One region of the Streptomyces sp. NBC_00690 genome, then DNA from elsewhere that is predicted to be linked to it. Evidence: riboswitches for the same ligand, from Rfam matches in the RefSeq annotation. Region 1 holds a riboswitch; the other holds the start of a gene.

Region 1 (15,716 bases):
CCGGGTGGGGCCCGTGCCTGGGTTTCCGCCTTGGGGGGTGGGGTTCCGTCCTCAAGGGCCGGACGGGCTGGGGTGGGGCGGGGCTGCGGGTTTTGGCTGTTTCCGGGCGGAGCTCGTTCTGTGAGTTCAGCTCTGGGGGGTGCGGGGTTCCGTCCTCAAGCGCCGGACGGGCTGGGTGGGGCGGGTGGAGCCCTTGCTGTGGGGGCTGGTCTGGGGGGCTTGGCTTTGGGTGGTCCGGCTGGGGTTTGGGTGGGGTGCGGGTGGTGGGGGTGCTTTCGGGCGTGACTCCTCAGCGCCGGCGGCCAGCGGCTGGCCCGTTGGTGGCGGCTCTGAAGCCGCCGACGCTTCCGGGGACACCCCCTGCGCGCCCCCAGAACATCAACCAGGCATACCTGCGCCCAGCTCATTCACGGGTTGAGCTCAGGAGGGCGCTACTCAACACCGCAACCAGGTCTTGCTTGCCCCACGCTCGTCCATGAGTCGGGGAGTCGGGAAGTCGGGCTCAGGGCAGGTGCCCAGTGGCGCAACCAGGTCTGCCTGGCCCTGGCCCGGTCCATGGGGTGAGCTCAGGACGGGCGCTAGCCAATGCCGCGACCAGGTCTGCCTGCCCCTCTCAACCCATGGACAGGGCCACGGGCAAGCAGAGCGTCGCCGCCGCTGGGCGCCCGTCCTGAGCCCGGCCTATGGACGAGCGGCCGTGGATCAAGCTTCGACCCCGGGGGGAGGGGAGTTTGCGGGTCCAAGGGGGGCGGGGCACATTCGCGAGGCGGGCCCAGGGGGAGCGGTCGGCGGGGTGTGGATCGGGCTCGGGGCCCGGCTCTGCCTGGTGGGGGCAGAGCCGGGCGTGGGGTGGGTTAGGACTGGGGGAGGATCACGCTGCGGGTGAGGTTGCGGGGGCGATCGGGGTCGTAGCCCTTTGACTCCGCGAGCTCCACCGCCAGTCGCTGGGCGCGTACCAGGTCCGCCAAGGGGTCCACTCCCCGGTTCGCCACCAGGGTCCCCCCAACCCCGGCGACGTCCACCGAGAGGCCCTCCGGCAGCTCGCCGAAGACCCAGGCCACCCGTCCCGGTCCGGTGATGGCGATCGGTCCGTGGCGGTACTCCATTGCCGGATACGCCTCGGTCCAGGCCCCCGCCGCCTCACGCATCTTCAAGCCGGCCTCCAGAGCGAGACCGTAGGTCCACCCCCGGCCCAGGAAGGTCCACTGCTCCGCTCCCAGCACCCCGTCCGGCAGCGGTTCCGTCACGGCCAGTTCCGCGTCCACCGCGGCTTCGGCGATCGACTTCACTCCGGGAATCTCACCGAGGCCGGCCCGCAGGAAGGCCAGGGCCGTGGTTGCGAAACGGGTCTGGACCACTGATTCCTCGTCCGCCCAGTCCAGTACGGCCACCGTGTCCGCCGCCTCCATCACGGGCGTTGCGGGGTCGGCAGTGAGAGCCACCGTCGGGACATGTCCCTTGAGCCGCTGGAGGAGCTCCAGGACTTCGGTGGTGGTCCCGGACCGGGTGATGGCCACGACACGGTCATACGTCCGTCCCGACGGGAACTCCGATGACGCAAATGCATCGGTCTCGCCGAGCCCGGCTGCCTCGCGCAGAGCGGCGTAGGCGATGGCCATGAACCAGGATGTGCCGCACCCCGTCACGGCCACTCGTTCGCCCGACCGGGGGAGTCCATCGAAGGTTTTGGCGGTTTCTGCCGCGCGTCGCCAGCAATTGGGCTGGGTGGCTATCTCAGCTGCGGTACGGGACATCTGGCATGGCTCCTAGCGACGTACATGCTGTTCTCGGACCGGCACCCAGTCGTGATGGCGACGACGTGCCGATATGTGCTTAGCAGCCCACCACACACACGGGCAACGACCGCCACTTTAGGCACAGCTTTCTGAAAGGTTCCTTCGGAAGAGACGTTGCAAAAGTGAGATCAGAGGGCGTAGACCACTGAAGGTTTCATGGTGGAAAATCGCTGCTCATCTCTGGGGCCTCAATGAGGCCGCGAGGGGCGCCACGGGGGGCATAAACGGGGGCGCCACGGGGAGCGGACCGGAGTAAATCCAGCCATCAGTACCAATAGTGGGGGAAGAGCTGTGCAACGGCACTTCTTGAGACTGACCGCGGCTACGGCCGCACTAGGTATGGCGGTTGCCTTGGCGGGGTGCGGCGCATCGGGCGAAGCCGATGTGGTCACCCTGAAATTGATCGCCGCTGACTACGACGTCAACGGCGGTCACAGCAGCCGTGCTTACTGGGACGGCGTCGTTCACAAGTTCGAAGCAGCGCACTCCGACATCAATGTGGAAGTCCAGATCGAATCCTGGACCAATATCGATCGCAAGGTCGCCGAGCTGGTCAAAGCCGGTGAGGCTCCCGACATCGCCCAAATCGGTGCGTACGCCGACTACGCAGCCGGTGACAAGCTCTACACCGCCGATGAACTCCTCTCCATCCCCGTCCAGGCGAACTTCCTCGCCCCCCTCGTCGCAGCGGGCAAGCAGCGGCGCGTGCATTTCGGACTTCCGTTTACAGCCTCCACTCGAATGCTTTTCTACAACAAGGAGCACTTCAAGAAGGCGGGCATAGTCAAGCCCCCGCAGACCTGGGAGGAACTGGGCGCAGCGGCACAGCTCCTGAAGACCAACACCAAAGTCAGCTATCCCATTGCGCTCCCCCTCGGGCCGGAGGAGGCCCAGGCCGAGACCATGGTGTGGCTCCTCGGCGCAGGGAGCAACGGCTACGTCGACCCCAGTGGTGTCTACGACATCGACTCCGAGGACAACACCGCAGCCCTTGAGTGGCTGAAGTCCGACCTGGTCGACCAGAAGCTCACCGGCCCAGTGGCTCCCGGCAAGTTGAACCGCAAGGAGGCGTTCGCCGCCTTCACGCGGGGCGAAGTCGGCATGCTCAACGGCCATCCCTCCCTGATGAAGTCCGCCAGGGCCGCCGGCGTCGACGTCGGCATGGTGACCACGCCCAGCCGCGCCGGACGGTCGAGGTCGACCATGGGCGTGGCCGACTGGATCATGGGCTTCAAGCAGAACGGGCACCAGACCGAGATAGGCGACTTCCTCAACTTCCTCTTCACCGACGAGAACGTCCTCGACTTCGCCGCCCAGAACGCCCTGCTGCCCGTCACGGTCTCCGCGTCGGAAGCCATGGAAGCCGACCCGAAACACCAGGACCTGAAGCAGTTCCTCGACGAGCTGCCGGAGTCGGTGCTGCCCCCGGTCGACAAGACGTCTTGGGCGACCGTCAGCGAGGAGCTCAAGCAGAACATCGGCAACGCGGTGAAGCCCGGCGGCAGCCCCCGGCAGGTCCTGGAGCACATCGCCCAGAAGGCCCGCGAGGCGCAGCAACGGGAGTAGCCGAGCCTCCCCGACATCGCTCCTTCGGTCCTTCGCGCTGACCGAGCGGGCCGTCGACCCGGCGCAACCGGGTGAGGGGCGGGGGGAGGCATCCGCCGATAGGTTGGATCGTATGACCGACGATCAGGCCGCCTCCCCCGGTCCCACCGAGCTCTCCGAGCGCGATCGGGCGGTGCTCGCGATGGAGCGCCGTTCCTGGCCCGGGCCCGGCGCCAAGGAACGGGCCATCAGGGAGGACCTGGGGATCTCTCCGACCCGCTATTACCAGCTGCTCAACGCCCTCCTCGACGATCGGCGGGCACTCGCCCACGACCCGATCACCGTCAATCGCCTGCGCCGGATCAGAGACGCACAACGCGCCCGCCGATAGGGTCGGAGCATGGGCAGCTCTCCGCACGCGCACTCCCTGCCGTCGCCGTCGACGCCCGCGGGCCGTGAAGGTCTCGCCGCGCTTCTGGCCAGACCGCACAAGGCCGTCGTCGCTCTCGACTTCGACGGCACACTCGCCGAGATCGTTCCCGACCCCGAGCGCGCACGCGCCCACCCGGGCGCCGTACCCGCACTGGCGCAACTGGCGCCCAAGGTCGCCTCCGTCGCCGTGGTCACCGGCCGCCCCGCGGGTGTCGCCGTTCGCTACGGAGGCTTCGCCGGAGTGGCGGGCCTCGATCACCTCGTCGTCCTCGGACACTACGGATCAGAACGCTGGGACGCTGTTTCCGGCACCGTGAACACACCCGCACCACATCCGGGCGTCGCCGCCGTACGATCCGAACTGCCGGGGTTCCTCGACAGCATCGGTGCCTGGCAGGGCACCTGGATCGAGGAGAAGGGCCAGGCGGTGGCGGTCCACACCCGCCGTGCCAGCGATCCGCAGGGAGCCTTCGAGGCCCTGCGCGAACCACTGGCCACCCTTGCGGCCCGCCACGGTCTGATCCTGGAACCGGGCCGGATGGTGCTGGAGATCCGCCCACCTGGCATGGACAAGGGCGTCGCCCTCGCCGACTACGTACGCGAGGTCGACGCCGAAGCCGTCCTCTACGCCGGTGACGACCTGGGCGACCTGCCCGCGTTCGCGGCCGTGGAGAAGCTCCGCTCGGACGGTCTGCCCGGACTGCTCGTGTGCAGCGGCAGCGCGGAAGTCCCCGAACTGGCCGAACGGGCAGACCTCCTCCTTCCCGGTCCGGCCGCCGTCGTCGACTTCCTCGCCGCCCTGGCGGAGAGCCTTTAGCAGCGCCGATCAGCGCTGCTCGCGCAAGGCGTCCAACTGGTCGAGGAACCACCGCTGCGGCGGCAGCGCCGTCGCAGCGGCGGCCAGTCGGGCAGTGCGGCGGGAGCGCTCGGCGGCGGGCATGGTCAGCGCCTCGTGCAGGGCCTCCGCTGTGCCGGTCACGTCATAGGGATTGACCGTGATCGCGTCCTCGCCGAGCTCCTCATGGGCGCCCGCCTCCCGTGACAGCACCAGGGCGCAGCCCGCCTCCGACACCACCGGGATCTCCTTCGCGACCAGGTTCATGCCATCGCGAATGGGGTTGACCAGCGCCACGTCAGCCAAGCGGTACGCGGCCAGAGAACGCGCGAAGTCGTCCTTCACATGCAGGACGACCGGGCTCCAGCCGTCCGTTCCGAATTCGGCGTTGATCGCATCGGCGACCCGTTGGACCTCGGCCGTGTAGTCGCGGTAGACCGACAGGTCCTGACGGGAGGGGTACGCGAATGCCACGTGCACCACGCGCTCGCGCCATTCGCTCCTGGTGCTCAGCAGCTCCCGGTAGGCCAGGAGCCCGCGCACGATGTTCTTGGACAACTCGGTGCGGTCGACGCGCACGATGGTCCGACGGTCCGTCCCCTCCGGCCCGATCTGCTGCCGCAGGTCGGCCAGACGCTCGTCCACATCGGGCCGGTGCGCCCGCTCGCGCAGGAACTCCGCGTCCGCGCCGAGCCCGTGCACTCCGATGTCGATGCCCTTGAGCGCCTCTGCTCCCAGCAACTCCGTGCAGCAGTCGGTGAACGCATCTGCCCAGCGCCGGGTGAGGAAACAGGTTCGATCGGCGCCCAGCAGCCCGCGCAGCAGTTGGCGGGAGATGTCGTCGGGCAGCAACCGGAAGTAGTCCACCGGGGCCCAGGGGGTGTGCGAGAAGTGACCGATCTTGAGATCGGGCCGCAGCGCACGGAGCATCCCGGGGACGAGCGCCAGATGGTAGTCCTGCACCAGGACCGCGGCACCTTCGCCAGCACGGTCGGCGAGGGCCTGCGCAAAGGCGCGGTTGTACTGCTCGTACGCACCCCACTGCCGTCGGAACTCCAGGTCGAAGACCGGTTCCAGTGGGGTTTGGTAGAGCATGTGGTTGATGAACCAGAGCACGGAGTTGGCGATGCCGTTGTAGGCGTCGTGGTGGATGTCCGCGTCGATGTCGAGCATGAGGACGCCCTGCTCGCCGACACCGCGACGCACCGCCTCCCGGTCGCCGTCACCGAGGGCCGAGCACACCCACAGGGCGTCGGCTTCCGATCCGATGGCGGAGAGCCCGGAAACCAGACCACCGCCTCCGCGCCGCGAGTCGAGGGTCCCGTCATCCCGGACGGTGTAGGAGATGGGGCCGCGGTTCGACGCGACGAGGATCTGGGCAGCTGAGTGCTCGGAGACCATGTCGCGAACCTAGCCCGTCCCGCAAACCCCCAAACGTGCGTTCGCCCTCAAGAGTCCCCCCTCACCACAACTGGCTCAATCCCTCCCCCCACCCCTGGCCACCCCAAGGGCCAGTGCCAAGCAGACCTGTTTGCCCCCCTGGGCCCGCCTCGCAAATGCGCCTGCCCCCCTTGGACCCGCAAACTCCCTTCCCTGGGGCCGAAGCTTGATCCACGGCCGCTCGTCCATAGGTCGGGTAGGACGGGCACCCAGCGGCGGCGACGCTCTGCTTGCCCGTGGCCCTGTCCATGGGTTGAGAGGGGCAAGCAGACCTGGTCGCGGTATTGGGTAGCGCCGTCCTGAGCCCGATCTATGGATGGGCTGGGCGCAGGTAGACGTGGTTGCGCCACTGGGCACCTGGCCCTGAGCCCGACTTCCCGACTTCCCGACCCATGGACGAGCGTGGGGCAAGCAAGACCTGGTCGCGGTACTGGGTAGCGCCCTCCTGAGCTCGACTTGTGGATGGGCCGGGGGCAGGCAGAGCCAGTTGCGGTATTGGGGGCGCGCAGGGGGTGTCCCCGGAAGCGTCGGCGGCTTCAGAGCCGCCACCAACGGATCAGCCGCTGGCCGCCGGCGCTGAGGAGTCACGCCCGAAAGCACCCCCACCACCCGCACCCCACCCAAACCCCAGCCGGACCACCCAAGCCCCGCCCCCCAGACCAGCCCCCAACACACAAGCTCCGCCCGCCCCACCCAGCCCGTCCGGCGCTTGAGGACGGAACCCCGCACCCCCCAGAGCTGAACTCACAGAACGAGCTCCGCCCGGAAACAGCCAAAACCCGCAGCCCCGCCCCACCCCAGCCCGTCCGGCGTTTGAGGACGGAACCCCCCGCCACCCAAGGCGGAAACCCAGGCACAGCCCCACCCGGAAACAGCCAAGCCCACACCACCAGATCTCACCCCTTGCGCCGCCCCCGTGCCGCCGCCACCGCCACCACCCCCGCCGCCGTCAGGCTCAATGCCAGCCCGCCCAGTAGCCAGAGGCGTTCCGTGGCAGGGCTGCTCGCCGGGCTCGTGGGGGCGGCGGCACCCACGATGGCGGCGACGATGACGAAGATTCCGGTGCCTCTCAGTACATGACGTCCAAAGTTCATAAATAGGATAGTCATCACTGAAACGGTGCTAGTCATCACTATGCGGCGCGACGCGCCGCATACTCACCGATCTCGCGCATCGGCGGACGCTCCTCCGTGTCCACCGGATGGGTCCGCGGCACGAACCCCTTCTCGCCACGCTCGAACTGCGTTAGCGCCGGCCGTACCAAGTGACCTCGGGACAGTCGAAGTTGAGCTGTCCGGTAGATCGCCGCCGCCATCCGGCCGAGTGCCTGGCCGTCCTGGTGGCGGTGTTTGCGGGAGCCGACGTCCACCTGCGCCAGGCTATCGAGCCCGACCGTGTGCAGTGCGTCCACCAGAAGCCCCAGCTCCACCCCGTAACCAACGGGGAACGGGAGCCGCTCCAGCAGGGAGCGCCGTGCCGCGTACTCGCCGCCGAGCGGCTGGACGAACCCGGCCAGGGCCGGCCAGTGCAGATTCAGCAGCGGGCGGGCCACCAGTTCGGTCACCCGACCGCCCTGACCTGCGAGCTCACCCAGCGGGCGGTCGTACATCGCCTTGACGAAGTGCACCTCGGGCTCGGTGAGCAACGGCCCCACGATCCCGGACACGAAGTCCGCCGAGAACTCCCTGAGGTCCGCGTCCACGAAGCAGACGATGTCACCGTGCGTCACCATGAGGGAGCGCCAGAGCACCTCGCCCTTGCCGGCCACCGCAGGGATCCGGGGCAGGATCGTGTCCCGGTGCACCACGCGTGCCCCCGCCGCCGCCGCGACCTCGGCCGTACGGTCCGTGGAGCCCGAGTCGATCACCACCAGCTCGTCGACGAGCGGCAGCGCCTCCATCAGCTCACGTCGGATGACGGTCGCGATCTCGCCGACCGTCGCCTCTTCGTTCAGGGCGGGAAGGACCACACTGACGGTGGTTCCCGATGCGCGTTTCGCCGCCATCATCCGGGCCAGCGGGCGGTCGGCTGCTGACCAGGAACGCCTGGTCAGCCAGCGCTCCACCTCTTCCAGCACGTTCGCCACTCCTGCACTTTGTGATCCATCTCGCGGTTCGGACGACTATCTCAACAGTCCGGTCGTTCGGTTACAGTCTTGAGCAACGCTGAAGCCCGGCGCACGTCGGGGTGATGCGTACACCGGTGCGGAGCGATCACCGCCCCGCATGATCAACAATCGAATACCGCTCATCCAGAGGGGCAGAGGGATACGGCCCGTTGAAGCCCCGGCAACCCTCCAGCCGGTCTCCGTCGCATCAAGAGTCGCCGCCACCCGCAGACAGTTCCGTACGGAACTGTCCGTCGTGCGAGGCAGCCGATTCAGCGCCGCGAGGCTCCCGGCTCGGGAAGGTGCCAAATCCGTCTCATGGCGAAATGCGTCATGAGGAAGATGAGGAGAAAGGGCCTCGCCTCCATGGCTGTGCAGACTGTCGCAGACACCACCACGCTCGATCTCGGACCCGCCGCGGCGCTTTCCTGTCGCGAGTGCGGCGAGCGTTTCGAACTCGGTCCGATCTTCGCCTGTGCCTCGTGCTTCGGGCCGCTGGAAGTCGCCTACGACCTTCCGACGGGCGACCCCGAGGGGCTGCGTAAGCGGATCGAAGCGGGCCCGGAAAGCATCTGGCGGTACGCACCGCTGCTGCCCGTCCCCGCCGACGTGGCGGACAAGCCCAATCTCAACCCCGGCTTCACCAAGCTCGTGAAGGCTGACAACCTCGCCCGCGAACTCGGTGTGACCGGCTCGCTCCACATCAAGGACGACTCCGGCAACCCGACCCACTCCTTCAAGGACCGGGTCGTCGCCATCGCCGTGGAGGCCGCTCGCGCCTTCGGCTTCACCACGCTGTCCTGCTCCTCCACCGGCAACCTCGCGGGTGCGGTCGGCGCTGCGGCAGCCCGTGCCGGACTGCGCTCCTGCGTCTTCATCCCGCACGACCTGGAGCAGGGCAAGGTCGTCATGGCCGCGGTCTACGGCGGTGAGCTGGTCGGCATCGAGGGCAACTACGACGACGTCAACCGCTTCTGCTCCGAACTGATCGGTGACCCGCTCGGTGAGGGCTGGGGCTTCGTCAACGTCAACCTCCGCCCGTACTACGGCGAGGGCTCCAAGACCCTCGCGTACGAGATCTGCGAGCAGCTCGGCTGGCGGCTGCCCGACCAGATCGTGATCCCGATCGCCTCCGGCTCCCAGCTCACCAAGATCGACAAGGGGTTCCAGGAGCTGATCAAGCTCGGGCTCGTCGAGGACCGCCCGTACAAGATCTTCGGTGCACAGGCCGAGGGCTGCTCCCCGGTGTCCGCGGCCTTCAAGGCCGGGCACGACGTGGTGCGCCCGGTGAAGCCGGACACCATCGCCAAGTCCCTGGCGATCGGCAACCCCGCCGACGGCCCGTACGTCCTGGACATCGCCCGTCGCACGGGCGGTGCCGTCGAGGACGTCAACGACGAGCAGATCGTGGACGCGATCAAGCTGCTCGCCCGTACCGAGGGCATCTTCGCCGAGACCGCGGGCGGCGTGACCGTCGGAGTGACGCGCAAGCTCATCGACAGCGGCGTGCTCGACCCCTCGCTCACCACGGTCGTCCTCAACACCGGTGACGGCCTCAAGACCCTGGACGCCGTCGCCCCGACCACCGGCCCTTCGGCGACCATCCGCCCGAGCCTGGACGCCTTCCGCGCCGCCGGCCTGGCCAACTGACCAACGGATCACTGGGAGACCCGAAGATGAGCGTCAACGTCCGCATCCCGACCATTCTGCGCACCTACACGGGCGGCAAGTCCGAGGTCCCGGCCGAGGGGGCGACCCTCGCCGAGGTGATCGCGGACCTGGAGAAGAACCACGCGGGCATCGCTGCGCGCGTCCTGGACGACCAGGGCAAGCTGCGGCGCTTCGTCAACGTCTATGTGAACGATGACGACGTCCGCTTCGAGCAGGGCCTGGAGACGGCGACCCCGGACGGTGCGGGCATCTCCATCATCCCCGCCGTGGCCGGTGGCTAATTACGCAACGTCATTTCAATTGCCCCCTCCGTGAGAGAAACGGAGGGGGCAATTCTGCATGGTTGAGCGCGATACAGTTGGGGAAGGCCCCTGCGCTGCTCCCTCAGCCGAGCAACAGAATGCGCCCCAGCTCCGATAAGAAACAGCCAATGTGCTTCGGGGATTTGTCTCATAAGTCTTCTTTGTCGGGCCCGACTTGCCCCGGAATTTCTTGAATTCATATCAATTTCCCGTTAGCTGAGCCTGCGAATTGTCGTCCGATTGACCTGTTGCAGAGGGCAGTTGGGCAGATACATTCAGCCGCGGTCGACGCGTTCCGGCGCACGCCTATGAAGTCACCTCGCCACTCCGGCGAGGAAAACCGAATCAGGTGAGGTCTGACCCGGGTCCGCGAAGTGCGGTCCTGCGCAAGGGCCAGTAATAGGGGAGTTAGGCATGGCTCAGGGCACCGTCAAGTGGTTCAACGCGGAGAAGGGCTACGGCTTCATCGCGGTCGACGGTGGTGCGGATGTTTTCGTCCACTACAGCGCGATTCAGATGGACGGCTACCGCACCCTGGAGGAGGGGCAACGAGTCGAGTTCGAGATCTCGCAGGGGCAGAAGGGTCCGCAGGCGGACATGGTCAAGCTCGCGGTCTGACTCCGCGGCAACTGCGACGCGATCGGCCACCGACGCGCTCATCTATATGTACATGGGGTCCACATCCCGCCGGGGGGTGTGGACCCCATGTGCGTGCCCGTACACCGGCACCGTGGTGAACGGTCAGCCCGATGCGCGCGGGTGGACACGGCCGGGTGCCCCGCGCGCCGGTGGGCCCCGCTCGTCCCCCGTCGACCGGTCTTTGCATCCGCACCCCACCCCGGCCGGGAGCATCGAACCCCGCCGTCGCTAGCCCTCCGCCGCCCGCACCCAGGACGCTCACGGACCCGCTCCCTCGTGCCTTCACCGAGGACCGGCCGCGACCTCTCCGGGCCGTCCCTCAGGTCCGGCACGCCGACCTCCGCGGGCTCCCGATTTCGCCCGTGACGGTCAGGGAACGTGGTGCCCGGATGGTGCGGGGAACGGTCGAACGCCATCACGCCGACGTCATGGAACTCCCGTCCAAGATGGCTTCCGCACCTCCCGCGCTCCGCCGCGACACCCCGTACCACCAGGGCGCATGCATCGAAGGGCACCCCGTGCGCGGCGGATTTCGGGGGGGTAGCGCGGGGGGTGGTTCTCTCCAAGGCGCTTGCACTCGAAGGGGGCGAGTGCTAATCATTGGCGTTAGCACTCTCCGGGTGAGAGTGACAAAAAGAAGGACCGGGTCGGTGAGGCCCGCAAGCCGGACGGTACAGAAAACCATCCGGCTGGCAGGCCGTCCGTCGCGGGCGCCAGCGCGGTCCCCCAGAGCTTCCCACCCAGTCCGTGGAGGACACTTCACATGGCAAAGATCATCGCGTTCGACGAGGAGGCACGGCGCGGCCTTGAGCGCGGGATGAACCAGCTCGCCGACGCCGTCAAGGTCACCCTCGGTCCCAAGGGCCGTAACGTCGTCCTTGAGAAGAAGTGGGGCGCGCCCACGATCACCAACGATGGTGTGTCCATCGCCAAGGAGATCGAGCTGGAGGACCCGTACGAGAAGATCGGCGCCGAGCTGGTCAAGGAAGTCGCCAAGAAGACGGATGACGTCGCTGGCGACGGAACGACCACCGCCACCGTTCTGGCTCAGGCGCTTGTGCGCGAGGGTCTGCGCAATGTCGCGGCCGGTGCCAACCCGATGGCCCTCAAGCGCGGTATCGAGAAGGCCGTCGAGGCCGTCTCCGGTGCTCTCCTTGAGCAGGCCAAGGACGTGGAGACCAAGGAGCAGATCGCTTCGACCGCCTCCATCTCCGCCGCCGACACCCAGATCGGCGAGCTCATCGCCGAGGCCATGGACAAGGTCGGCAAGGAAGGCGTCATCACCGTCGAGGAGTCCCAGACTTTCGGTCTGGAGCTTGAGCTCACCGAAGGCATGCGCTTCGACAAGGGCTACATCTCGGCGTACTTCGCCACCGACATGGAGCGTATGGAGGCGTCGCTCGACGACCCGTACATCCTGATCGTCAACTCCAAGATCGCCAGCGTTAAGGACCTGCTGCCGCTCCTGGAGAAGGTCATGCAGTCCGGCAAGCCGCTGCTGATCATCGCCGAGGACGTCGAGGGCGAGGCCCTGTCCACGCTGCTCGTTAACAAGATCAAGGGCGTCTTCAAGTCCGTGGCCGTCAAGGCTCCGGGCTTCGGTGACCGCCGCAAGGCGATGCTGAACGACATCGCCATCCTCACCGGCGGCACGGTCATCTCGGAAGAGGTCGGCCTCAAGCTGGAGAACACCGGTCTCGACCTCCTGGGCAACGCCCGCAAGGTCGTCATCACCAAGGACGAGACCACCATCGTCGACGGTGCCGGTGACAGCGACCAGGTCGCCGGTCGGGTCAACCAGATCCGTGTCGAGATCGAGGGCTCCGACTCCGACTACGACCGCGAGAAGCTCCAGGAGCGCCTTGCGAAGCTGGCCGGCGGCGTGGCCGTCATCAAGGCCGGTGCCGCGACCGAGGTCGAGCTCAAGGAGCGCAAGCACCGCATCGAGGACGCCGTTCGCAACGCGAAGGCGGCCGTCGAGGAGGGCATCGTCGCCGGTGGCGGCGTGGCTCTGCTCCAGGCCACCTCGGTGTTCGACAAGCTGGACCTCGAAGGTGACGAGGCGACCGGCGCCAACGCGGTGCGGCTCGCCCTGGAGGCCCCGCTGAAGCAGATCGCCGTCAACGCCGGCCTTGAGGGTGGCGTCGTCGTCGAGAAGGTTCGCAACCTCACCCCGGGTCACGGTCTCAACGCCGCGACCGGTGAGTACGTGGACATGATCGCCGAGGGCATCCTCGACCCGGCGAAGGTGACCCGCTCGGCGCTTCAGAACGCCGCGTCGATCGCCGCGCTGTTCCTCACCACCGAGGCTGTCATCGCTGACAAGCCCGAGAAGGCGTCCGCCGGTGCTCCCGGTGGCATGCCCGGCGGTGACATGGACTTCTGATCCTTCTGAGGATCGGTAGCCCGGTACGTACGAAGGGCGGCACCCCAACTCCCAGGGGGTGCCGCCCTTCGGCATGTCTGCGTGTCTGCGTACCCCGCGTGTCTGCATACGCCGTGTGCCTGTGTGCCCGGGTGTCCGCATGGGGCCAGGTGTACCCGCTCAGGGAAATCTCGGCCGGCCGAGGGGACTTCTCCGGTTCCCTTTCAATTCCTCCCTCGGAACGGGCTGTTCCTTCTCTACAGCCGTAGGAGGAGAGCGTCGATCGGTTGTCCGACCACAGGTGGATTCAAAGCCATCTGAGCGATGGATTCCGCGGATCGTCCCGCACGGCAGTGTCGTCATGTCCCCTGCATATGCCGGAAGGAATCCCCACGTGCAAAGACGACGACTGGTGCCCCTGCTCGCCGTGAGCGTCATGGCGACACTCGCCCCCGGTCTCGCCGCAACACCCGCAGCCGCTCAGCCGCTGGCCCAGTACACCCAGCAGAAGCTCAAGTGGAAGCGGTGCGTTCCCGATCTTCCGGCCACCCTCCAGTGCGCCAAGATCAAGGTGCCCCTGGACTACAAGAAGCCGACCGGCAAGAAGACCGAGGTGGCGATATCCCGGATGAAGACCAGTACCGCGGCCAAGCGTCGCGGAGTGCTGTTCTTCAATCCGGGCGGCCCCGGTGGCTCCGGCCTCTACATGCCCTACGACATGATGCAGATGCTGCCCAAGTCGGTGCGCGACCGCTATGACCTGATCGGCTTCGATCCGCGGGGCGTGAACCACAGTTCGCCCGTCAGTTGCGGTCTCACCGACAAGGACTTGGAGTGGCCGCGCCCCTACAAGGCGACCACGTACAACAAGGACGTCTCCTGGGCGCGCGGGATCGCGGACAAGTGCCGCAAGAAGGTGGGCGACAAGCTCCCGCACTTCACCACGCGCAACACCGCCCGGGACATGGACGTCATCCGTGCCGCCCTCGGCGAGAAGAAGATCTCCTACCTGGGCTACTCGTACGGCACCTATCTGGGCGCCGTCTACAGCCAGATGTTCCCCAGCCGGGCGGACCGGTTCGTCCTCGACAGCGCGGTGGACCCGAAGCTGGCCTGGCGCGGGATGATCCAGGTGTGGGCAGAGGGTACGGAGCCGGCGTTCAAGCGGTGGACCGAGTGGGCGGCCAAGCGCCACACCACCTATCGGCTCGGCGACACCCCGGCCAAGGTCAGCAAGACCTTCTGGGACCTGGTGGCCAGGGCCGACAAGAAGCCCATCAAGATCGACAGTGAAGTCCTGAGCGGCGACGCCATCCGCGCCGGGCGCCATGTGTTCTTCTTCGTGGACACGGCCAGCAGGATGGTCTCGGACCTCAAGAAGGCCGCGGCGGGCAAGGCCACATCGGGCAAGCGCAGCATCGCGCCGACCGAGGCGCCCCGCTCGTTCGCGACGTCGGGCAACCTCGTTCCGTCGGGCAACCTCGTTCCGTCGGGCAACCCCGCTCTGTCGGGCAACCTCGCCGCCTCGGGCGACTTCGCCACCCTGGACAACCTCGATTCGGCGTTCTGGACGGTCGTGTGCAACGACAACTCCGCCGCCTGGCCCCGGGACACCGAGCAGTACCGCAAGGACGCGATCCGCGACAAGGCCCGCTATCCCCTGTTCGGAGACTTCGCCTCCAATATCAAGCCGTGCGCCTTCTGGAACAAGTCCGTCGAGCCGGCGACCGTGGTCGACAACAAGGTGCCCGCGCTGATCCTCCAGAACGAATGGGACCCGCAGACCCCGCTCTCCTCCGCTGTCGGTCTGCATAGGGCGTTGAAGGGCTCCAAGCTGCTCACGGTCAAGGGCGGCGAAGGACACGGCGTCTACGGGGGCCTCAACTTCTGTGCCGACAGCATGACCAACACCTACCTCAACACCGGCAAGCTGCCGACGAAGAACGTCAGTTGCCAGGCGAGCGGGTCGCAGCGCACCTCCGGTCCGCGCACCAGCCCGATCCCGCTGCCCCAACTGCCCAACCGCTTCTGAGGTCCTTCCCCCGGCGCTCGTGATCCGCAAGGCCGTGCGCCGGGGAGGGGGTTGGTTCGAGCGGCACCCTCAGCAGAGGGTTCGTTCGAGCGGCACCGTCAGCAGAGGTGTCGGGCAGGTGAAGGAACGGCACGGGTGGCCGTACCGGTGCTCGGCCCCGACCATCGGCGGCAAAGGTGTACGAAATCACACCGGCCCCGAGGGTGGGAAAGGTCACAGGCCCGTTTCGCCATCCGCTGCCGGGGGCCGGCAGAGCTCCTGACGGTCCGTCCGAACAGTGCGCGGTTTCCGGTAAAAGGCGTGGTCTGTCGGTGGAGTCGGATGCGTACGGGGGGAATCCGGTACCACCGTGGGGCGAGTCGGACAGCTCTTCGGAGCCCTGTGCATGCCGCTGGCACACACAAGTGGGGCTTTCCGTCGGACGGTCCGACACGGCAAAGTCATGCCAGCCCATTCGCCGGGCCGAGATCGGAAGGACTTTCCATGCGTGCACAGCGGCTGGTGCCACTGATCGCGGTCACCGTGCTTGCGACGCTCGCCCCTGCGCTCTAC
Region 2 (15,716 bases), 1.4 Mb from region 1:
CGCCACTATCAGGCTGCTCCACGGTCCGTCACCCCATTATCCTGCTGCGCCTCGCACCGCTCCCTCAGGAGCCGGCGCCCGGCCTGTCCACGAGTTCGATCTCGTCCACGGCGTTGCACCAGCGGCAGCGCACAGACTCGATGGTCTCACTGAGCACCTGGCGTTCCTCGACCGTGGGCTCCCCGGCGAGATCCAGATGGACGTACTCGACGACCTTGGAGGAGCGGGTGACATCGAAGCGGGTGAGGTTGCCGCAGAGCGTGCAGCGCCAGCGGGTACCGGCCGTCGGCAGGGGAACCGTCGTCGTCATCGTGCCGTCCTTGTCTCTCAGACTTCACTGGGCTTCGCTGAGACTGGTGCGGGACTCCATGGTCCCGTCTCGGATTTCCAGGTACGGAAGCGAGGTCCGCGGTGCGCCGTCGAACTGCGGGTGTACTCCCTGTCACTCTATGGCCTCGCGCCTACCCCCGAACACGGCGAGGCACTCTGTACCGTTCACGACCACTACGCCATGATCTGTCCGTGATCGATTGGCGGGGCGTGGCCCTCAGGACGGTCCGGGGCGTGATGACAGGGCCCACGGTGACGCATGGGGTGATCGCCATCTGCTGCGCGGTCTTCCTCATTAGCCCCGTATCCGGGCTCAACGCCTCGTACGGCACGGGGGACGCCTTGCTCGCCGCCCAGGCCGCGTACTTCGAAAGGTGGGGGGTAATCCCCGCCGAACTGATGACGGGCACGTCCGACGCACTGCTGACGCCCTTCACGGCGCTCTTCGTCCACGGCAACTGGCTGCATCTGCTCGGCAACATGCTGTTCCTCCATGTCTTCGGCGCGATGACCGAGGAACGCATGGGGGCGATCTGGTTCGCCGTCTTCTACACGGCCACCGGCTATCTCGCGCTCTGTGCCTACGCCATCACCAATGCGGACTCCGACCAGACCCTCGTCGGGGCCTCCGGAGCGATCTCGGGAGTCCTCGGCGCCTTCCTGTTCCTCTTCCCGAAGGCCCGGGTCACCAGTCTGTTCCCCTTCCTCTTCTTCCTGCCGCTGCGCTTCCCGGCCTGGATCGTCCTGGTCTTCTGGTTCGCCCTGCAGTGGCTGGCCGCCTCCGGGGCTGGGACCGGCGGCCCGGGGGTGGCCTACCTCGCGCACGTCGTCGGCTTCGGCACCGGCTTCTGCTACGCCTGGGTGCGCTATGGGCGCCGGGCTAGAGTGAAGACCCAAACCACGGCCGCCGAGGGAGACAGCCAACCGTGATCACCGCGATCGTGCTCATCAAGACCAGTGTGGACCGCATCCCGGAGATCGCCGAGTCGATCGCCGCCCTGGACAGCGTCAGCGAGGTCTTCTCGGTCACCGGCACCTACGACCTGATCGCCATGGTCCGGGTCGCCCGCCACGACGACCTCGCGGATGTGATCCCGGGCAGCATCAGCAAGATCCAGGGCGTCGAGGCCACCGACACGCACGTGGCGTTCCGCACCTACTCGCAGCACGACCTCGAAGCAGCCTTCGCCATCGGCCTGGACGCCTGAGTCCACGGTCCCGACACTCCCCCGAGCGCCGATTCCCGCCACTCACCACGACGGACGAACCGCACCCGCATGAAGAATTCTTCATCTGCGCCTCATCCGAACGCCACTTGCGGGGCGCCACCATCGACATCATGGTTTTCTCGCATCGCCTGGCGACCCTCGCCGCAGTCGTCGCGATACCCCTCGGTATCGCGGTGACCAGCTACGCCCTCACCGACAACCCCGACGACCGCAAGGCACCACCCAAGGTGGAGCTGGAGAGCGGTTCCCCGTCGGCGCCTCCCTCCACCGCTCCCCCCTCCCCCAGCGACGAGACGGTCTCACCGCCACCGGTCGGCGAGAGCCCCACCGTCGGCCAGAGCCCGTCGGGCGACGACAACCACGACGACGGCAACGAACAGGGCGGGCAGGGCGACGACGGCCCGGGCGGCGACGACTTCGGTGATGACGGCTGATCCCGGACGCCCCTGGGTCTCCGCCCGGCTGCGCATCCTCCTCTGGCTGGTCGTCGTGATGGCGGTCGCCCTGACAGCGGTCGCAGCCGCCACCCGCAGCGTCCTCCTGAGGGACGTGGACCACCGGATCAACAACCTCCTGGCGCAGGAGGCGGAGGAGTTCGCCAACCTCGCGCGCAACGGGGTCGACCCCCGGACCGGCCAGCCGTTCACCGACCCCGACCCGCTCCTGCGGCTGTTCCTGGAGCGCCAGTACGCCGACCCCGACGAGGAACTGCTGGGTCTGGTCGGTCGCTCCGGCCAGGCCCCGGCCCGCAAGATGCAGTTCCGTGAGGGGCGGGTGGACCATCCACTCGCCGAGGACTCCCGCTCCCTGAACACCATCTTTGAATCCGCCAACGCCACCGGCACCCTCCACCGTCGGCAGGGGGAGGTGCGCTGGGCGAAGGTCGAGATCAAAGCGAGCGCCGGCTATCCGCCGGCCGCCTTCGTCGTCGCCTTCCACCCCGAGGGCGAGCAGCAGAAGGCCGGCAACGTCTTCACCATGCTGATCGCCATCTCCGGAGTGGCACTGCTGATGACCACGGGCATCGGCTGGGTGGTCGCCGGCCGGATACTGCGCCCGGTCAGGCTGGTGCGCACGACCGCCGCCCAACTCACCGAACAAGACCTGACCCAGCGCATACCCGTACAGGGTCGGGACGACATAGCGGCGCTCGCCGAGACCTTCAACGCCATGCTGGACCGGTTGGAGCGGGCGTTCGCCGCCCAGCGCGAATTCGTCGACGACGCCGGGCACGAACTGCGCACCCCCATCACGATCGTCCGCGGCCATCTGGAACTCATGGGCGACGACCCGGTCGAACGGGAGGAGACCGTGAGGATCGTGATGGAGGAGTTGGATCGGATGAGCCGGATCGTGGAGGACCTGCTCCTGCTCGCCAAGGCCGAACGACCCGACTTCGTCACCCCGGAACCGGTCCAACTCGCCGAACTGACCGCTGATGTGTTCGTGAAGGCCCGCGCGCTCGGCGACCGCGACTGGAAACTCGCCGGGACCGTCGACGCCGAAGGGTTCCTGGACTCGCAGCGGATCACGCAGGCCATGGTCCAACTCGCCCAGAACGCCGTCCAGCACACCGTCCCGGGCCAGCGTGTCAGCATCGGCTCGCGCGCCCGCACCGACGGGATCGAGCTCTTCGTCGCCGACACCGGCCCGGGGATCCAGCCCCAAGACCATGAAGTGATCTTCGAGCGCTTCCGGCGCGGCACCGCCCGCAGAGGATCGCGCGCCACCGGCGCCGGACTCGGCCTCGCCATCGTGAAGGCCATAGCGGAAGGCCACGGCGGACGGGTCGAACTGCGTACCACCGAAGGCGGTGGGGCGACCTTCGTCCTCGTGCTCCACGAACCGAGAGAAGTGAAGGACTTGAAGGAGGCCGTCCGGTGAACCGCATCCTCATCGTCGAGGACGAGGAGCGCATCGCGTCCTTCGTCGAAAAGGGCCTGCGGGCCAATGGATTCACCACGAGCGCCGTCGGCGACGGAGAAGCCGCCTACGACTACGCGATCACCGGCGGATTCGACCTGGTCATCCTGGATATCGGGCTGCCCGGCAAGGACGGGTTCACCGTACTGCGCCAACTGCGCGAGGCCCGGGTGTCCGTGCCGGTCATCGTGCTCACCGCGAGGGACTCCGTACGGGACACGGTGGCCGGACTCGAAGGCGGCGCGGACGACTGGATGACCAAACCGTTCCGGTTCGAAGAACTCCTGGCCCGGGTCCGACTCCGGCTGCGCACCGCGGCCAGGGCCCCCGAGGTGACGGTACTGCGCAACGGCGAACTCACCCTCGACCTGCGTACCCGCAGGGCGCGTTCGGGTGAGCGGACCGTGGATCTGACAGCCCGTGAGTTCGTGCTGCTGGAACTCTTCCTACGGCACCCCGGACAGGTCCTGTCCCGGGAACAGATCCTGTCCCACGTCTGGGGCTACGACTTCGACCCGGGCTCCAACATCGTGGACGTCTATGTCCGCGCGCTGCGCAAGAAGCTCGGCGCCGACCGGGTGGAGACCGTACGCGGCATGGGATACCGACTGCCGGAGTAGCACGCGCACGGGCACGAACCCATCGGGCACCCCCTGCGGCGGGGTGCCCCTTCCGCGCTGCCGTCGCCCTCTTCCGGGCCGCCACCCACAGCGGTCCCCCTGCGCCCCGGCCCCACCCGAACCATGGCCACCAAGATTCACGTAGTCCCCTCTGGCCTGCGCATTTCTCTGACCCCCGCTCCGTGAAGTTCCTTTCATGAAGGGCTCATGAAGCGCTCACCACGCAGGCGGAGTCTCGATGACGTGACCTTGAACCTGCGCCAAGCGGCAACCCTCTGCGTGGCCCTGAGCATCTGCGCACTGCTCGTCGTGCCCGGCAACTTCCCGGAGTTGAGCGGCGACGCCCGCATCACGCTCGCCGTGTTCGCCCTGGCGACCTGCGCCTGGATCGGCACCCCGATCGACGACACCTATATCGCCCTCGGAGCCGGTCTCGCGCTCACCGCGACCGGCGTGATCTCCAGCGACGCCCTCTTCGGCACCCTGGGCGACGACACGGTCTGGCTGCTGATCTGCGCCTTCGTCCTGGCCGCCGCCGTGGCCAGGACCGGGCTCGCCGGGCGGGCCGCCGCATTCCTCGTCGGAGGGGCCAGCAGCGTACGGCAGTTGGTGCATCTGACGACCGCGGCCCTCGTCGTCACGGCCTTCGCCGTACCGGCCACCTCCGGACGGGCCGCGCTCGCCATGCCCGTCTTCCTCGCGCTCGCCAAGGCGCTCCAGGACCGGAAGCGCCTGGTGGTCATGTTGGCGCTCCTGTTCCCCACGGTCATCCTGCTCTCCGCCGTGGCCACCCTGATCGGCGCGGGCGCCCACCTCATCACCGTGTCCGTGCTGTGGGAGGCCGCAGGGGAACGCATCGGCTTCACCGAATGGCTGCTGCTCGGACTGCCGCTGGCCGTCGTCTCCTCCCATCTGGCAGCCGAAGTGGTCCTGTTCACCACGACCCGACGCGCCGACCGCAAGGGTCCGGTACACATCACCCCCGCCGAGATCCAGGAACACAGCGACCGGCCCGTCACGGGCCCGTGGGAGGCGGCCGAAACGCGCTGCGCCGTCCTGCTGGCCACCGTCGTCGTCCTGTGGTGCAGCGAGCCGCTCCACCGGGTGCCACCCGCCGTCGTCGCCCTGATCGGCGCGATCGTCGCGGCCTCACCGGCCCTGGGCACCGTACGGCTCAAGGACGCCCTGAAGACGGTGCCGTGGGCCCTGCTGCTGTTCATGGCCGCGACCATGGCCATGGGGCTGGCGCTCGCCGACTCCGGGGCCGCGAAGTGGCTGGTGTCCGGGGTACCCCTGGATCTGCCGCCGTGGCTGTTCCTCGCCGTCGTGGTCGCCGTCTCCACCCTCGCGCATCTGGTCCTCCAGTCGCGGTCGGCCCGGTCCTCGGTCCTGGTGCCGCTCGTGGTCGCCGCCGCAGTCGGAGCCGGAGTCAATCCGGTGGCCGCGGCCCTCGCCTCCACCGCCGCGGCCGGCTTCTGCCACACCCTGCCCGCTTCGGCCAAGCCGGTGACCCTCTTCGCCGAGATCCCAGGCGTCCCCACCTACACCCCCCGCGACCTGCTCCGGATGTCCGCCGTGCTGGCACCGATGACCGCGGCCCTCGTACTGCTCTTCGCCGTCGCCGTCTGGCCGCTCCTCGGCGTGCCGGTCCGCTGACGCACCCTCGCCCTCACCCTCAAGGAGTGCCCACCGTGTTGATCCGATTCGCCATCGCCCCGAGCGGCTTCAAGGAATCCCTGTCCGCCCAGTCCGCCGCGCGGGCGATCGCAGCAGGCGTGCGCCGCGTCGTACCCGACGCGGAGATCGATCTGATACCGCTGGTCGACGGGGGCGAGGGCACCGCGGAGGCGTTGGCCTCCTCGTCGGGCGGGCGGCTGGTGCGACTGACCGCCACCGGGCCCACGGGCGATCGGATCGGTACGCACTTCGCCCTGCTCGGAGACGGGGAAGCGACGGCCGTGGTGGAGATGGCGGCCGTCGCAGGTCTCTCCCTGGTGCCGCGGGACCTGCGCGACCCCGGAGCCACCACCACCTACGGCGTCGGAGAGCTGATCCGGGCCGCACTCGACACGGGCGTCCGCCGCATCCTCGTCGGCTGCGGGGACTCCGGCACCTGCGACGGCGGCGCGGGCGCGCTCCAGGCCCTGGGAGCACGGCTGCTCGACGTCGAGGGCCGCGAACTCCCTTTCGGCGGTCGGGAATTGGCTCGACTCGACCGGATCGACACCTCAGCGCTCGATCCGCGACTGGCCGCCACCGAGATCCGAGTCGCCTGCAACCCCTTCAACGTGCTCTGCGGGGAACGCGGAGTCGCCCGGGTCTTCGGTCCGCAGAAGGGCTCCACCCCCGCGCAGGTCGAACAGCTCTCGGCGGGATTGGAGCACTGGGCGACCGTCCTCACCCGTGACTTCCAGGTCCGGGACGACCTCTTCGGCGGACCCGGCACCGGAGCGTCCGGTGGGCTCGGCGCCGGACTCGCCGCCCTCGGGGCCCAACTGCTGCCCCGCTTCGACGTGCTCCTCGACCAACTCGACCTCGACGAGCGACTGGCCAGGGCCGATCTGGTGATCACCGCCGAGGGCGCACTGGACCATCAGACCCCGCGCGGCAAGGTGCCCGCCGAGGTCGCCAGGCGCGCCAAGCGGTACGGTCGTGAAGTGCTCGCGCTCGCCGGCACGATCGGCGAGGGTGCGCACCACGTGCGTTCGGTGGGCGTGGACGCGTACAGCTCCATCCTGCCCGCGCCGGTCAGTCTGACGGAGGCGCTCGGGCGCGGCGGCGAGTTCCTCACCGACGCCACCGAGCGCGCCCTGCGGATGGTACTGATCGGAACCCGCCTGTCAGCGGACGACGATCGTCAGGCGGAGGGGGCCGTGGTCCTGTCGGGGACGCACCGACCGTCCTCGGTCCGGTAGTTCCAGCGGGCGCCGTCACGAACGAGTTCCTTGACGGCACCGACGAAGCGCTCCACGTGCTCGTCAGGGGTGCCGGCGCCGAAGCTGACCCGGATCGCGTTCAGCGAGCCGGGGGTCTCGTCCGGTGCTCCGCACTCACCCGGCTCCTGCGGGGTGCTGCCCAACAGGGTGCGGACCAGCGGATGAGCGCAGAAGAGCCCGTCGCGCACTCCGATGCCGTACTCGGCGGAGAGCGCGGCGGCGAAGTGGGAGCTGTTCCAGCCCCGGACGACGAAGGAGATCACGCCGACCCGCGGAGCCTCGTCCCCGAACAGGGAGAGCACCTTGACCTCGGGCACCTCGGCGAGACCCGCGCGGACCGTGGCGACGAGGCGCTGCTCACGGGCGACCAGCCGGTCGAAGCCCTCTTCGCTCAGGGCCTTGCAGGCGGAGGCGATGGCGTAGACACCGATCACGTTCGGCGAGCCGGCTTCGTGGCGGGCGGGCGTGGTGTGCCATTCGACGTCCACGCCTCCGTCGGAGCGGCGGGCGACCTGACGGGAGGCGCCGCCGCCCGCGAGGTAGGGCTCGGCGTCCTGGAGCCAGTCGGCGCGACCTGCGAGGACGCCCGAACCGAAGGGCGCGTAGAGCTTGTGGCCGGAGAAGGCGACCCAGTCGACGTCCAGTTCGCTCACGGAGACGCGGTGGTGGGGTGCGAGTTGGGCGGCGTCGAGGACGATCCGGGCGCCGTGGGCGTGGGCGGCTGCGGTCAGTTCGCGTACCGGCCAGAGCTCACCGGTCACATTGGACGCTCCGGTGACGCAGACCAGCGCGGGGCCGTACGGATCGCGGTCGGCGAGTGCCCGCTCCAGGGTGGCGACGGCCTCGTCGGGGGTGCGGGGCGCGTTGAGGTAGGTGACCTGGGCGCCCTGCCACGGAAGCAGGGAGGCGTGGTGCTCGGTCTCGAAGACGAAGACCTGGCAGTCGGCGGGCAGGCAGGCGGCGAGGAGGTTGAGCGAGTCCGTGGTGGAGCGGGTGAACACGACCTGGTCGGTGCTGCGGCAGTCGAGGAACTCCGCCACCGTGCGACGGCTGTTCTCGAACAGGTCGGTGGAGAGTTGGGAGAGGTAACCGGCACCGCGGTGGACGCTGCCGTAGTACGGCGCATAGGCGGCGACATCGTCCCAGACGCGCTGGAGGGCGGGTGCGCTGGCGGCGTAGTCAAGCGCGGCGTAGGTGACTTCACCCCCGGTGACGAGGGGGACGGTCACATCACGGCCGAGCACGGGGAGCGGGGCGGCACAGGCGGGATCGGTGTCCGCAGCGGAGGTGGCGGTGGTGTTCGGGCGTGCGGAGGTGCTCGGGCGTACGGACATGGCGGAATCTCCCGGGGTGACAGGCGGCGTGTCTTCATGACCCGTACACGGGCAGGGCAAGAGAGCCTCGCTGTACGGGGATTGCCTCAGAGCACGCGGGATGTCCGCGTGGAGGTGTACTGAAGGAGGGGCGAAGAGCCCTATCGCATTCGCTTGCTCACGAGACTGCTCCCTTGAGGACCAGGACCCCAGGGTTCGCAGGGGTCCGCGCTTGCCACGGGCCTCGCTGCCCACGGCCTGGTCTTCACCCGGGGCACCCCGCCACGGACGGAGGGTTGCCGGACAGCGGGCCGGGGCCGTAATCGCTGTCACTCATGACCTGAGGAGACGGTATGCCAGTGCGTCGCGATACCGCAACCCGTTCCGCATTCCGGACGCACCATGCCGCACCCTGCTGTGCGGGTTGCTCGGGGCGTACGCCGGCGGTCGTGTCGGGGCCACCCCCAGCGACACGACCACCGACGGCGCACGGCTTCAGGCGTTGCTGGCGGCCACCCAGCGCTCCAACGCGGCGAGGGCGGCCCCGGAGTCGATGGCCTCGGCCGCCCGGGCGAGGCCGGCCGTCAACTGCTCGTTGAGCGTGCCGTCCGACGGTGATTGGGCCACCAGCGCCGCCGCCGAGTTCAACAGGACCGCGTCCCGGATCGGACCCTTCTCACCGCCCAGCAACCGGCGCGCCACATCGGCGTTGTACGAGGCGTCCGCACCGCGCAGGGCCTCCACCGGCACCAGGTCGATACCGATGTCCCGCGGGTCGAACCGCTCCTCGCGGACCGTCCCGTCCCGGACCACCCAGACGTGCGAGGTGGCGGTCGTCGTCAGTTCGTCGAGACCGTCGTCGCCCCGGAACACCAGCGCCGAGGAACCGCGCTCCGCGAGCACGCCCGCCATGATCGGGGCCATCCGGGCATCCGCGACCCCCGTCGCCTGGGCCATCACCCGGGCGGGGTTGGTCAACGGCCCCAGGAAGTTGAAGACGGTACGGATGCCGAGTTCCTTGCGGGCCACGCCCACGTGGCGCAGCGCCGGATGGAACTTCACCGCGAAGCAGAACGTGATGCCCGCTTCCTCGGCCACCTCGGCGACCCGCTGCGGGGTCAGCTCCAGGTTCACGCCGAGCTTCTCCAGCACGTCCGAGGCTCCGGAGGCGCTCGAAGCGGCGCGATTACCGTGCTTGACGACCTTCACACCGGCGCCCGCGACCACGATCGCGGACATGGTGGAGATGTTCACCGTCTTGGCGCCGTCGCCCCCGGTGCCGACGATGTCGACGCACGGACCGGGCACTTCGATGAGATGGGCGTGCTCGTACATGGTCCGCACGAGACCGGAGATCTCCTCGACGGTCTCGCCCTTGGCCCGCAGGGCGACCGCGAGGCCGGCGATCTGCACATTGGTGGCCTCGCCGCTGAGGATGCGGTCCATGGCCCAGGCGGTTGCACGGGCACTGAGGTCACGGTTGTCGAGGAGGGCGTTCAGCACGACGGGCCAGGAGAGGTCCGCCACGCTGTCGCCGCCAACCGGGGTCACAACGTTCATGGTCCGCTCCAGGGTCCACAGGCTGAATGGATACGACCCACCCTATCCAGCGCCGGGGACGGCAAAGAGCCCCGTCCAATCATTGGACGGGGCTCCTGCTGTGGCGATCAGCGAGTGCTACGGATGATCAGTGGTGGCCGTGGCCGCTCGTGATCTCCTTGTACTCCTCTGTGGTCGGCTTCGGGATCTGGTTCCCCTCGCCGTAGAAGCCCTTGCTGAGGCTGACCTTGATCCGCTGGGTCGGGCCGACCTTGCGCTCGACACCGTTCTCGTCGACCGTGGGGCCGGCGTCCAGCGGCTGGTACTGCTCGTGCGAGGTGAGCGTGTACAGCTGGCCCTGGCTGAGCGGCTCGTGCACCTCGATGAACTCACCGTGCGGCAGCCGCTTGATGATGCCGGTCTCGCGACCGTGCAGCACCTTGTCGCGGTCGCGACGTTGGAGACCGAGGCAGATGCGCTTCGTGGCGATGAAGGCGAGGACCGGTCCGACGAAGAAGAAGATCCGGACGAACCAGGTGATCGCGTTGATCGACAGGTTGAAGTGCGTGGCCACGATGTCGTTGCCGCCACCGATGAGCATGATGAAGTACGCGGTCAGCCACGCCACACCGAAGCCGGTACGGGTCGGGGTGTTGCGCGGGCGGTCCAGGATGTGGTGCTCGCGCTTGTCGCCGGTGACCCACGACTCGATGAACGGATAGAGCGCGATCGCCCCCAGCACCAGCGGGAAGACCATCAGCGGGACCATCACACCGAGTGCCAGCGTGTGACCCCAGGCGTTGATCTCCCAGCCGGGCATCACTCGGACCAGTCCCTCGGCGAAGCCCATGTACCAGTCCGGTTGGGCTCCGGTGGAGACCTGATCGGTGCGGTACGGGCCGAGTGCCCAGATCGGGTTGAGCGTCGCAATCGCTGAGATGGCCGCGATCACACCGAAGACCAGGAAGAAGAAGCCTCCGGCCTTCGCCATGTAGACGGGCAGCAGCGGCATGCCGACGACGTTCTTCTCGGTCCGGCCGGGGCCCGCGTACTGGGTGTGCTTGTGGTAGACGACCAGGATCAAGTGGCCCACGAGCAGTCCGAGCATGATGCCCGGCAGTAGCAGGATGTGGATCGAGTAGAACCGGGCCACGAAGTCGTGGCCTGGGAACTCCCCGCCGAATAGGAACATCGAGATGTACGTACCGACGACCGGTACGGACAGGATCGCGCCCTGGGTGAAGCGGACACCGGTGCCGGAGAGCAGGTCGTCCGGGAGCGAGTAACCGGTGAAACCGGTGAACATGCCGAGGACGAGCAGCAGGAAGCCGAACAGCCAGTTGATCTCGCGCGGCTTGCGGTACGCGCCCGTGAAGAAGACGCGCATCATGTGGACCATCATCGCGGCGATGAAGATCAGCGCGGCCCAGTGGTGGATCTGCCGGATCAGCAGACCGCCACGGACGTCGAAGCTGATGTCCAGCGTGGAGGCGTACGCCTCCGACATCCGCACGCCCTGCATGGGCACGTAGCTGCCGTGGTAGACCACCTCGTTCATCGACGGGTGGAAGAACAGCGTCAGATACACACCCGTGAGGATGATGATGACGAAGCTGTAGAGGCAGATCTCACCGAGCATGAAGGACCAGTGGTCCGGGAAGATCTTGCGCATGTTGGCCTTGGCCAGGGAGTAGATCCCGAGCCGGCCGTCCGCCCAGTCGGCGACGCGCTCGCCGGCCGGGGCCTTGCGCTGGTTGTCAGCGCCCTTGGACTCTGTCGTAGTGCTCATCCGCGCTCCCAGAAGGAAGGTCCGACCGGCTCCGCGAAGTCGCCGAGTGCTTCGAGATTGCCCTCGGTGTTCACACCGATCCGCAGCTGCGGGAGGGCGTGACCGGCGGGGCCGAAGATGACACGGGCTCCGTCGGAGAGGTCGAAGGTGGACTGGTGGCACGGGCAGAGCACGTGGTGGGTCTGCTGCTCGTAGAGGCTGATCGGGCAGCCGACGTGCGTACAGATCTTCGAGAAGGCGACGATGCCCTCGTGCGACCACTCAAGCTCGCGCTTGTCCTTGATGTCGTCGGGACGGATCCGGACGATCATCAGGGCCGCCTTGGCGATCTCCTTCTGGAATTCGTGGTCGTCCATCTCCAGGCCCTCGGGCATGGCGAAGACCAACGAACCGACAGTGATGTCCTCGGGACGCAGCGGCTCCATCGTGTTCATGTTGATGAGCTGCTTGCCCTTGGCCCAGAGCGTGGTGCGGAGCTTCTTCTCCGGCAGCGGGCCGAGGTCGCGCAGCAGGACCACTCCGGAGAGCGGCACCAGCGCCATCGCACCGAACATCGTGTTGCGGATCAGCTTGCGCCGGCCGAAGCCGGACTCCTCGTTGCCCGCCGCCCAGTCGGCCATGACCTGGGCCTTGACCTCGGGGGACGCCGCGATCGGGTGACGCTCGTCGGCGACTTCCTGATCGGACATCAGGGTGCGGGCCCAGTGGACCGCGCCCGCGCCGATGAAGAAGAGCGCGCCACCGAGCGTGAGGCCGAGCGAGAAGTTCAGCGCGCTCACCCGGCCGAAGGGCCAGATGTAGACGAGCTGGTCCACGGGGAAGATCACGAAGCACGCGATGAAGGCGATGGTCGAGAGCATCGAGAGCGTGAACATCAGAGCCACCGCGCGCTCGGACCGCTTGGCGGCCCTCTCGTCGATGTCCTGTATGCGCGGCTTGTGGGCCGGCAGTCCCGGATCGGCGAACGGATTGTCGTCCGCGCGCTGGGCTACGGCGGTGTTCCCGTGCCCCGCCGCGCCGTGCGCAGCGCCCTGCTCTTGCGGCAGGTTCTCTTCTGGAATGTCTTGGCTACTCATGACTTCTTGGCCTTAGCGGTGTGGGCCGCGACCCAGACGGCAACTGCGATCAACGCACCCAGTCCGAAGACCCAGGCGAACAGGCCCTCACTGACGGGCCCGAGCCCACCCAGCGAGAGACCGCCCGGGCTGGACGACTCGTTGGGGTCGTTCATGGCCTCGACGTAAGCGATGACGTCCTGCTTCTCCTTCTCCGGCATCACCCCGTCGGGGAAGGAAGGCATGTTCTGCGGGCCGGTCTGCATGGCCTCGTAGATGTGCTTGGCGCTCACCCCCTCCAAGGTGGGGGCGTACTTGCCGTCGGTCAGCGCGCCGCCCTTGCCGGTGAAGTTGTGGCACTGGGCGCAGTTGGTGCGGAACAGGTCGCCACCGTTGGCGATGTCAGCGCCCTTGGCGCTGTACTGCTTCTCGGTGGGTGTGATCGGACCGGCACCGAAGGAAGCAACGTACGCGGCCAGCTGGTCGATCTGGGCCTGCGTGTAGATGTTCTTCTTCTTCGGCACCTGTGCGCCGGGCTGCTGGGCCGGCATACGGCCGGTCGCGACCTGGAAGTCGACGGCGGCGGAACCGACACCGACGAGGGTCGGACCGTCAGTGGTGCCCTGACCGCCGGTTCCGTGGCAGCTGGCGCAGCCAACGGTGTAGAGCTTCTTGCCCTCCTCGATGGCGAGGGACTGGGAGGTTTGATCGGCCTGCGCCTTGTCCGCAGGTGCGAACGCGGCGTACAGCCCCCCGGTGGCCGCCAGCGCGAGGAGTAGGACGACGACCGCCGCCAACGGATGGCGTCGTCGTGCGGAGAGCTTTTTCACGGATTACCCCGGTGTCAGGATTTTCTGCGTCGATGCTTCTGGACTGTGTCTGCTTCGGGCTTCTGCGTCCGGCAGTGTCGCCCGCGCCGTTACTTGATCAAGTAGATCGTGGCGAAGAGGCCGATCCAGACGACATCGACGAAGTGCCAGTAGTAGGACACGACGATGGCGGCGGTTGCCTGCTCATGGGTGAATCTCCTGGCCGCATAGGTACGGCCCAGGACCAGCAGGAAGGCGATCAGTCCGCCCGTCACATGCAGTCCGTGGAAGCCGGTGGTCAGGTAGAACACCGAGCCGTACGGGTCCGACGAGAGCGAAAGCCCGTGCTGGACCAGTTCGGTGTATTCGTACACCTGACCGCCGACGAAGATCGCGCCCATGATGAACGTGATCACGAACCAGCTGCGCAGCTTCTTCACGTCTCCGCGCTCGGCGGCGAATACGCCGAGCTGGCAAGTGAGAGAAGAGAGCACCAGGATCGTGGTGTTCGTCGCCGAGAACGGGAAGTTCAGAAGGTCGGCCTTCTCGGACCAGAACTCGGCACCCGTTACCGAGCGCAAGGTGAAGTACATCGCGAAGAGGGCCGCGAAGAACATCAGCTCGGAACTCAACCAGATGATGGTTCCGACGCTGGTGAGGTTCGGCCGATTGACCGACGGGTGCGCGTGCCCGGTTTCTACTGTCGTTGCTGTCGCCACGACCGACATTATGTCGGTCGCTTATCCCGCCCTCACTCCGGGGGGTGCCGTTCGGTGTGTCAGTACCCGCTGTGCTGCCCGAACGGCCGATCACCGCAGTGTCCGAACCGCTGTTTGCGCGGAGTTGGAGCGAGTACGATCCGGCCCATCGGTACCTGATCCAACGAGGGGTTCGGCGACGGCCCCCACAGCCCGATCCAAGCGACGCGGAGGAACGATGCAGCCGACCGCCACCGTGCTGGTCTACAGCGATAACGCCAACACCCGCGAACAGGTGCGGCTGGCCGCAGGGCGCAGGCCCGCGGCCGATGTTCCCCCGGTTGAGTTCATCGAATGCGCAACCCTGCCGGCCGTCCTCAAGCGGCTTGACCAGGGCGGGATCGACGTCTGCGTGCTGGACGGCGAGACCGTGCCGGCGGGCGGCATGGGCGTGTGCCGCCAGATCAAGGACGAGATCTTCGACTGCCCGCCGGTGCTGGTCCTCATCGGCCGCCCGCAGGACGCCTGGCTGGCGACCTGGAGTCGCGCGGAAGCCGCTGTGACGCTGCCTGTGGACCCCGTGGACTTCGCGAGGGCACTGGCCTCACTTCTGCGTGAGAGGCTCGCAGTAGAGGCGTGAGTGGCCTTCTGGGGCCCCTGGTGACCCCGGAAGGCATCGGACCTACCGGGGAGATCGGGCCGGGGCGGGTCGCGAAGGCGACGCGGCCCGCCCATCTGCCCCACCCTCGACCTGGGGCCTGGACCTAGACCTGAGGCCGCAGTCGGGCCGCGTCGACGGGATTGCTGCCGTCCGGGGTCCCTGCCACCAGTGCACTGCCCTGCCGCCAATCGGCCCAGGACAGGTTCCAGTCCCCGAATCCATTGCCGAACGGGTCCATGTCGTCGCCGTAGCTGTTGACGACCTGGACGATGTCGCCCTCGCGGACGGTCTCGTAGAACCAGGCCGCGTTGCCCGTCGACATTCCGGTGCAGCCGTGGCTGACGTTGGCGTACCCGTGCGAGCCGACCGACCACGGCGCGGCGTGCACGTACTCGCCGCTCCACGTGACCCGTGTGGCGTAGTACACGGGCAGGTCGTACCCCTCGTCGCCGTAGATCCCGACGCTCGTGCCCCGCATCCGGACGAAGTACTCCTTGCCGAGCACCACTTTGACGCCGTTGCGGGTGGAGAATCCGGGCTTGCCCGTGGTCACCGGAATGGTGTTGATCACTTCTCCGTTGCGCTTGACCGTCATGTGGTGCGACGAGGCGTCGGTGATGGCCTCGATGCGGTCTCCGATGGAGATCTTCAGGGCCTTGGACGTGCCGCCGTACAGGCTTCTTGCGACCTTCACGCCCTGGAGGTTGCTGGCGGCGGTGACGCTGGTCCCGGCTGGCCAGTAATCCTTGGGCCGAAAGTGGAGCTTTTCGTCGTCGACCCAGTGCCAGGCGCCGTCGACGGCCGGTTTTGAGTC

Evidence for each region. A riboswitch is a leader RNA that binds a small molecule or an ion and turns the genes downstream of it on or off. The one in region 1 is predicted to bind S-adenosylmethionine.
Region 2: linked by a shared signal. The riboswitch ahead of OID54_RS11110 (aminotransferase class V-fold PLP-dependent enzyme) and the one ahead of thrC (threonine synthase) in region 1 are both predicted to bind S-adenosylmethionine.

The regions. Positions count from the first base shown of each region.
Region 1 covers NZ_CP109009.1:3,939,567-3,955,282, reverse strand. The annotation lists gene OID54_RS17325 (SIS domain-containing protein) at 855-1,754, opposite strand; gene OID54_RS17320 (extracellular solute-binding protein) at 2,136-3,362, shown strand; gene OID54_RS17315 (DUF3263 domain-containing protein) at 3,475-3,732, shown strand; gene otsB (trehalose-phosphatase) at 3,742-4,590, shown strand; gene OID54_RS17305 (alpha,alpha-trehalose-phosphate synthase (UDP-forming)) at 4,600-6,009, opposite strand; gene OID54_RS17300 (hypothetical protein) at 6,945-7,157, opposite strand; gene OID54_RS17295 (glucosyl-3-phosphoglycerate synthase) at 7,181-8,125, opposite strand; SAM riboswitch class I at 8,293-8,504, shown strand; gene thrC (threonine synthase) at 8,522-9,805, shown strand; gene OID54_RS17285 (MoaD/ThiS family protein) at 9,832-10,107, shown strand; gene OID54_RS17280 (cold-shock protein) at 10,543-10,746, shown strand; gene groL (chaperonin GroEL) at 11,531-13,153, shown strand; gene OID54_RS17270 (alpha/beta fold hydrolase) at 13,527-15,164, shown strand; gene OID54_RS17265 (alpha/beta fold hydrolase) at 15,648-15,716, shown strand, end outside.
Region 2 covers NZ_CP109009.1:2,502,507-2,518,222, forward strand. The annotation lists gene OID54_RS11065 (NYN domain-containing protein) at 1-22, opposite strand, end outside; gene OID54_RS11070 (hypothetical protein) at 65-310, opposite strand; gene OID54_RS11075 (rhomboid family intramembrane serine protease) at 523-1,260, shown strand; gene OID54_RS11080 (Lrp/AsnC family transcriptional regulator) at 1,257-1,538, shown strand; gene OID54_RS11085 (small secreted hydrophilic protein) at 1,670-1,993, shown strand; gene OID54_RS11090 (sensor histidine kinase) at 1,983-3,443, shown strand; gene OID54_RS11095 (response regulator transcription factor) at 3,440-4,102, shown strand; gene OID54_RS11100 (SLC13 family permease) at 4,346-5,758, shown strand; gene OID54_RS11105 (glycerate kinase family protein) at 5,794-7,017, shown strand; gene OID54_RS11110 (aminotransferase class V-fold PLP-dependent enzyme) at 6,960-8,372, opposite strand; SAM riboswitch class IV at 8,575-8,692, opposite strand; gene trpD (anthranilate phosphoribosyltransferase) at 8,847-9,911, opposite strand; gene qcrB (cytochrome bc1 complex cytochrome b subunit) at 10,039-11,679, opposite strand; gene qcrA (cytochrome bc1 complex Rieske iron-sulfur subunit) at 11,676-12,755, opposite strand; gene qcrC (cytochrome bc1 complex diheme cytochrome c subunit) at 12,752-13,564, opposite strand; gene ctaE (aa3-type cytochrome oxidase subunit III) at 13,654-14,271, opposite strand; gene OID54_RS11140 (hypothetical protein) at 14,480-14,881, shown strand; gene OID54_RS11145 (L,D-transpeptidase) at 15,006-15,716, opposite strand, start outside.